2 linked regions of the Prochlorococcus marinus subsp. marinus str. CCMP1375 genome follow. Each later gene encodes a partner of the first gene's protein in a complex. Links are inferred from orthologs where the notes say so. Each region holds a gene or a part of one and is shown on either strand. Other genes may lie near its edges.

What was found.
Region 2: the proteins of mnmG (region 1) and mnmE are in contact, whole or in part, in a solved structure (PDB 9HIP), measured with the Escherichia coli proteins. The link is inferred for Prochlorococcus marinus subsp. marinus str. CCMP1375 from one-to-one orthologs.

Annotation. Positions count from the first base shown.
Region 1 is NC_005042.1:1,693,319-1,696,630, forward strand. The notes cover bases 45-3,023. They hold mnmG (tRNA uridine-5-carboxymethylaminomethyl(34) synthesis enzyme MnmG), read left to right. Parts: upstream 45-521; coding sequence 522-2,525; downstream 2,526-3,023. Other genes in these bases: dnaB (replicative DNA helicase), read left to right, coding at 45-482; PRO_RS09050 (chorismate lyase), read left to right, coding at 2,555-3,023. In the rest of the region: more of dnaB, read left to right, coding at 1-44; more of PRO_RS09050, read left to right, coding at 3,024-3,112; PRO_RS09055 (hypothetical protein), read right to left, coding at 3,118-3,312. UniProt on the Escherichia coli protein: NAD-binding protein involved in the addition of a carboxymethylaminomethyl (cmnm) group at the wobble position (U34) of certain tRNAs, forming tRNA-cmnm(5)s(2)U34.
Region 2 is NC_005042.1:208,195-211,433, forward strand. What follows is about bases 68-2,973. They hold mnmE (tRNA uridine-5-carboxymethylaminomethyl(34) synthesis GTPase MnmE), read right to left. Parts: upstream 2,252-2,973; coding sequence 884-2,251; downstream 68-883. Other genes in these bases: nadC (carboxylating nicotinate-nucleotide diphosphorylase), read right to left, coding at 68-768; PRO_RS01080 (DUF2062 domain-containing protein), read left to right, coding at 2,328-2,786; PRO_RS01085 (protein adenylyltransferase SelO), read right to left, coding at 2,833-2,973. Outside these bases: more of nadC, read right to left, coding at 1-67; more of PRO_RS01085, read right to left, coding at 2,974-3,239. UniProt on the Escherichia coli protein: Exhibits a very high intrinsic GTPase hydrolysis rate. Involved in the addition of a carboxymethylaminomethyl (cmnm) group at the wobble position (U34) of certain tRNAs, forming tRNA-cmnm(5)s(2)U34.

The sequences.
Region 1 (3,312 bases):
GTCAACTGCCAATTTTCATAGATGACAAGCCTAATTTAGGAGTGTTAGAAATGCGCTCTCTTTGCAGACGTTTAATTGCTGAACAAGGCAAAGACCTTGGGCTGATTGTTATCGACTACCTGCAACTAATGGAAGGATCAACACCTGATAACAGAGTTCAAGAACTCTCAAGGATCACAAGAGGTTTGAAAGCAATGGCACGTGAACTAAAAGTACCAGTAATAGCCCTTTCCCAATTAAGTAGAGGTGTTGAATCAAGAACCAACAAAAGACCAATGCTTAGTGATCTTCGTGAATCAGGATCTATCGAACAAGATGCAGATCTCGTTCTAATGATCTATAGAGATGAGTATTACAATCCTGAAACTCCTGATAGAGGAATTACCGAAGTGATCGTTACAAAACATCGAAATGGTCCTATAGGAACAGTTAAGTTACTTTTCGAGCCTCAATTTACAAGATTCAGAAATCTTGCAAACTAAGCAATAAATGTGCCAGACGTCAGTACTGAAAATTGTGAGATGAGTAATTACAGCAATGCCAAAGAAAAGTTTGATGTAATTGTTGTTGGTGGTGGTCATGCAGGTTGCGAAGCTGCAATAGCTACTGCAAAATTAGGCCTTTCCACAGCCTTATTTACTCTGAATCTTGATCGGATTGCATGGCAACCATGTAATCCTGCAGTTGGAGGTCCCGCCAAAAGTCAATTAGTCCATGAAGTAGATGCTCTTGGGGGAGTTATTGGTCGTTTAGCAGATTCAACAGCTCTACAAAAAAGGATCCTAAATGCCAGCAGAGGACCAGCCGTTTGGGCTCTTAGGGCTCAAACAGATAAAAGGCAATACTCTATTGAAATGCTTCAAATGCTTCAAGAAACACCAAATTTAAGTCTTCGAGAAGCAATGGTAACCGATTTGGAAATAAAGAGTTCTCCCAATAGAAAAAAAATAAAAGAGCAATCAGAAGAAAAAACAATAGGTCAGGTCCAAGGCATAAAAACTTATTTTGGCAGTATCTATCTAGCCAAAGCAGTAATTCTTACTACTGGTACTTTCCTTAAAGGGAAAATATGGATTGGGAATCAATCAATGGATGCTGGTCGCGCAGGAGAACAAGCTGCAACAGGTCTCACCGAAGCACTTCAAAAGCTTGGTTTTGAAACAAGTCGCCTAAAAACTGGAACTCCTCCAAGAGTTGATAGAAGAACAATTGATCTTGGCAGTTTAGAAGAACAAAAAAGTGATGCTGCAGATCGATTTTTTTCTTTCGATCCTGAGCGATGGAAAAGTGGGCAACAAATGAGTTGTTATATGACGCGCACTACTCAAAAAACACACCAACTTATCAAAAATAATCTTCATCTCACACCTATATATGGAGGATTTATAAATAGCAAAGGTCCACGATATTGCCCTTCAATTGAAGATAAAATTGTTCGTTTTTCCGATAAAGAATCACACCAGATTTTTCTAGAGCCCGAAGGTAGAAATACGCCCGAAATATATATACAGGGGCTATCGACTGGATTACCTGAAGGAATGCAATTGCAACTACTTCGGACTCTACCTGGTCTAAAAAATTGTGTAATGCTTCGTCCAGCCTATGCAGTTGAGTATGACTATCTTCCAGCAACTCAACTACTAGCCTCACTAGAAACAAAGAAAATAGAAGGTCTATTTAGTGCAGGACAACTTAATGGCACAACTGGCTATGAAGAAGCCGCGGCTCAAGGTCTAGTTGCTGGATTAAATGCTGCCAGGTACGTTAATAATCAAGATGCAATTATATTTCCTAGAGAAGAAAGTTATATCGGTACTATGATTGATGATCTTATAAAAAAAGATCTAAGAGAGCCATATAGAGTTTTAACTAGTAGAAGTGAGTATCGACTAATACTTCGAGGAGATAATGCAGACAGACGACTTACTCCACTAGGATACAAAGTAGGCCTGGTTAATGATTATCAATGGAATATTTTTCAAATTAAGCAAAGTAATATGGAAAAAGAAAAGAAAAGGTTAGAGCAACAAAGAATAAAAGATAGTGATCCTATTGCTTTAAAAATAGAGAAAGAAAGTGGCGCATCAATTAAAGGATCTATAACCCTAGCGAATCTCTTACGCAGACCAGGAATGCATATGAATAATCTAATTCGGCATAAATTAGCTAACAACTCTCTCCCATTAGATGTTAGAGAAGGAGTAGAAATAGATATTAAATATAGTGGGTACTTAAAACGCCAAAATTTGCAAATAGAGCAAATAAAAAAACAAAATAAGAGAGCACTGCCTTCGGAGGTTAATTACACAAATATAAAAACACTATCTCAAGAAGCTCGTGAAAAATTAAATGCAACCCAACCAAAAACATTTGGGGAAGCTAGTCAATTGCCCGGTGTAAGTAAAGCAGATCTCAGTGCATTGCTTATCTGGCTTAAAATTCAAAACCGCAAAAGTCATGCAGCAAAAATTAGAAATAATGAAGCCAAAATAAAACTTCATTCAAACTTAGGAGTTGATTTCTGAAAAACAAATTACTGCAATCGCCGGAGCCAATCTGGGAAGCACTCACAACGTCAGTCATATCAGGCAAAGTTCCTATAAAGTTGCCTGGGGCATGGCAATTGATGCTTTTAGGAGATGGAAGCCCTACGCGACATCTCAGTCTATTAACTGGCTATGAAGTAAAAATTGAGCTTATTGCAATGGAGTCAGATCTTAGTCCCGTTAAAAACGCACCTAAAGAAGTCAACGAACTTAAACATCCCTTATTGAGAAGGCAAGTTTGGCTGCAATGTGGTTCTCAAACACTTGCATGGGCAGAAAGCTGGTGGAATAAGAATGAAGCAGAACATCACTTAAAAAATAAAAATCAACCAATTTGGCAAAGCTTGACACAGGGACGTTCTGAATTATTTCGTGAAGTAGATGGACTAGCTTTAGTCAAAGCTGAATGGTTAGAGAATAAATTCAAAATCAAAGGACCTTTTTGGAGCAGGCATTATCGATTTTTTAGGCATGAACGAGAACTAACAGTCATAAGAGAAGTATTCAGCCCAGAATTGGAAGAATGGCTTGGAAGCTCAGGTCGGGAACAAATCGAGTATCTTTGATTAACTTAATTTCTTCTCCGACTAGATCGAGGTAAAGGACGCCCCCCTTGAATTTTCTGCTGCTTAGTGGAATTCTCCAAACCTTTAGTTTTACGTCCATCTTGCTCTTGCAAAGAATCCCGTTCCCATCTTTCAACTCGAAAAGAAGAATCATCAGGCCATTGATCTACAACATCAGGCGAAACATTTTCTTGATCTGC
Region 2 (3,239 bases), 1.5 Mb from region 1 along the record:
TGCAAAATCAAGTATTTTATTAGGATCAATCCCTGAGGCTTCAATTATCAATTCTTTCGAATTTTGTTTTGCTAACTCTCTTAATTGAGGGATGAGATTAGTTATTTCGTTTGGAGACATTTCATCGAGAAGTATTCCATCAGCTCCAGCAGAGACAGCTTCTTTTGCTTCTTGTGTTGTTTCAGCTTCGACAATAATTTTAGTTGTCCATGGAATATTAGACCTAAGAGTGTGAATAGATTGTTTTATCCCATGACTCCAAGCAATATGGTTTTCTTTAAGCATTGCTGCATCATCGAGCCCTAAGCGATGATTGATACCACCACCACATCTCACGGCATATTTTTCTAGTTGACGAAGACCAGGAGTTGTTTTCCGAGTATCTGCTAAAAGAATTCCTGTACCTTGAAGCTTGGAAACTAGTCTTTTTGTAGCAGTTGCGACTCCAGAGAGATGCATTGCTAAGTTTAGGGCTGTGCGCTCACCGGCGAGGAGTGAAGCTACCGGGCCATTCAAATCCATAATTTTTTCGCCAACCATCAATTTTGCACCTTCTCCTTTTTGTAAAGTTATTTCGATGGATGGATCAAGTCGCTGAAAAAGACATTTCACTATTTCACCACCACAAAAGATCCCTTCTTGTTTACTTACCCAGTGTGCATGAGCACGGTAATTTTCAACAGCTGATTGACTAAGATCACCTCTACCTAGGTCTTCATTAAGCCAGGTGTCTAAAAGATGATGGATATTGGGTGTGATTATATTCAAGATTCAATAGTGAGGAGACAAAGTTGAAATGAGAGTTGTTACTCCCAGGCAATGAATTGCTTGGGGAGTCCTATTGAAAGGAAAGTGAAATTGGATTTCCCAATAATAAGTTGTTTTATTTACCAATACAAAATCTTGAGAAAATTCTATCAAGCAATGCTTCAGTTACTTCTTCTCCTGTTAACTCACCTAATTTGTAGATAGCTTCTCTTAAATCAATGGTCCAGAAATCCCAAGCCAAGCTCTCAGCCGCTACTTTTTCTATTTGATCTAAAGCATTCACTGCAACTTTGACTAGGTCTAATTGCCTTTGGTTAAGTGCAACTTCTATACCTTCGAGTTCATTAGCACCAGCTAGTTTTAATAATTCTTGAATCAATTCTTTTTCTCCTTCCCCAGTGATTGCAGTCATAGTTGCATGTGGTTGAATATTGGTGGATTGGGATTTAAGATCAGCTTTATTCCCTATGATTAGAGTTGGAGTCCCTTTTGGTATTTTTTCTAAAAGGTTTTGGTCGTTTTTGTTCCAACCTTTACTAAGATCAAAGATCAGTACAACAATATCAGCAGTAAATAAAGTTTTTTGGCTTAGCGAAACTCCTATTTTTTCGATTTCATTATTAGTTTCTCGAATCCCAGCTGTATCGATCAGCGTTATTGGAACGCCTTCCAAAATAATTTCACTTTCCAAGAGGTCCCTTGTTGTTCCTGGTAAGTCTGTGACTATGGCGCGCTCGTGTTTGCTAAGTAGGTTTAATATAGAACTTTTGCCGACATTTGGTAGGCCTACCAAGGCTACTTTTAGGCCATTACGAATTAAAGAGCCTTGTTTTGCGTCATTAATTAGTTGCTTAAGTTCTGCGCGGATCAACATTAAATCAGTTAATAATTTCTTGGAGTTAAGTTTTGGTAGATCCTCTTCAAAATCAATGCGGGCTTCTATTTCACTAAGTTGATCCAGTAGCTTTTCTCTTAAGTAATTTATTTTATTAGTAATATCACCATCAATCCCGGCAATTGCAAGTTGAGCAGCTTTTTGACTTCTTGCATGAATTAAGTCATTAATAGCTTCAGCTTGCGTTATATCAAGTCTTCCATTGAGAACAGCTCTTTGACTAAATTCACCTGGGAAGGCCCTTCTAGTTTTAGGCTGCTTTAAAATTGCATCAAGAACTTGTTGCACAACTATCAGTCCACCATGGCAGTGGATTTCCACGACATCTTCACCTGTAAAACTTCTAGGTCCATCCATTATTAATATTAAAACTTCATCGATATTTTTTTTAGTACTTTTGTCTATGACATGTCCGTAAAGAATTTTATGACTGCTCCAAATTTTGTTGCTTGGGGTCCGAACAACATTTTTTACGACTTCTTTCGCTGAAGCTCCAGAGACTTTGACAATTGCAATTGCTCCTTGCCCTGGTGCAACAGCTGATGCTATTGCTGCAATGTTTTCTTCGGTTGAGAAAGCTAGGTCCATAAACTAATGATCAGATTGTTTTCTCTACGATCGACTTCATTCTCATGCGTTAGTTTAGTGTCTAATAGGTTATGAAATGATTCGAATCCTCCGTAACATAATTAAAAGGGTTAGAAGCCTTTCTCATTGGATTTGGAAACAAGAAGGTACTCCAGCCAAGAGAGCCCGGGGTGTAGCAATTGGCATTTTTAGTGGGTGTTTTCCGTTTTTCGGATTTCAGTCTCTGATTGGGATTTGTCTTGCAAGCCTGTTTAAGGCTAATCATTTACTTGCAATCATGGGGACTTGGATAAGCAACCCTTTTACATATATACCTTTGTATTGGATGAATTACAAAGTTGGATCATACTTTTTAGGCAGTGACGCTACAGTTCAAGTTTTGAGTAATGTTAAAGATGTTCAAATATGGCATCAAGGCTGGAATATTACCATGAGAATATTATTTGGATCAACAATTGTAGGGTTTTCCTCAGGTATAGTAATGGGTAGTTTATTTTACTTTCTTTCAAAAATAGTCACTAAGAAAAATATTTAAATTTAGCTTTATTCTTTAGGATATAATGTAAAGATAAAAATAGAATTTAGTCAATTGATGTTTCATTGATCCAAGCATGAAATGGAACCCAATCATTCTTTTCATCAATTGATTTCCAGATAGCTTCGATTTTAGACTTTACAGGTGTATTTAAGAGATTCCATCTGTACAGTCTTGATTTGATTGCGTTGATTTCATTTGGGACAAGACTTATCAATCTCTCTTGATTGTAGTGCCAAATGTCTCTCCAATTATTCCATTGTTTTCTTGGCGGCAATGGAAGATAATTTGCTAAGGGTTCTAAGGATGAGGTGTTTCTAGGCAGCCCATTATCATTAATTAATTGAGCAAGTTGGTTGAAAAAATCTCCATATGAAATGTCCCAATTTGAGAGCAATTGTAATGTTGCTTCTATAAGATCTTCAGTGTTATTGTTATTTGACTTCGTTGGAT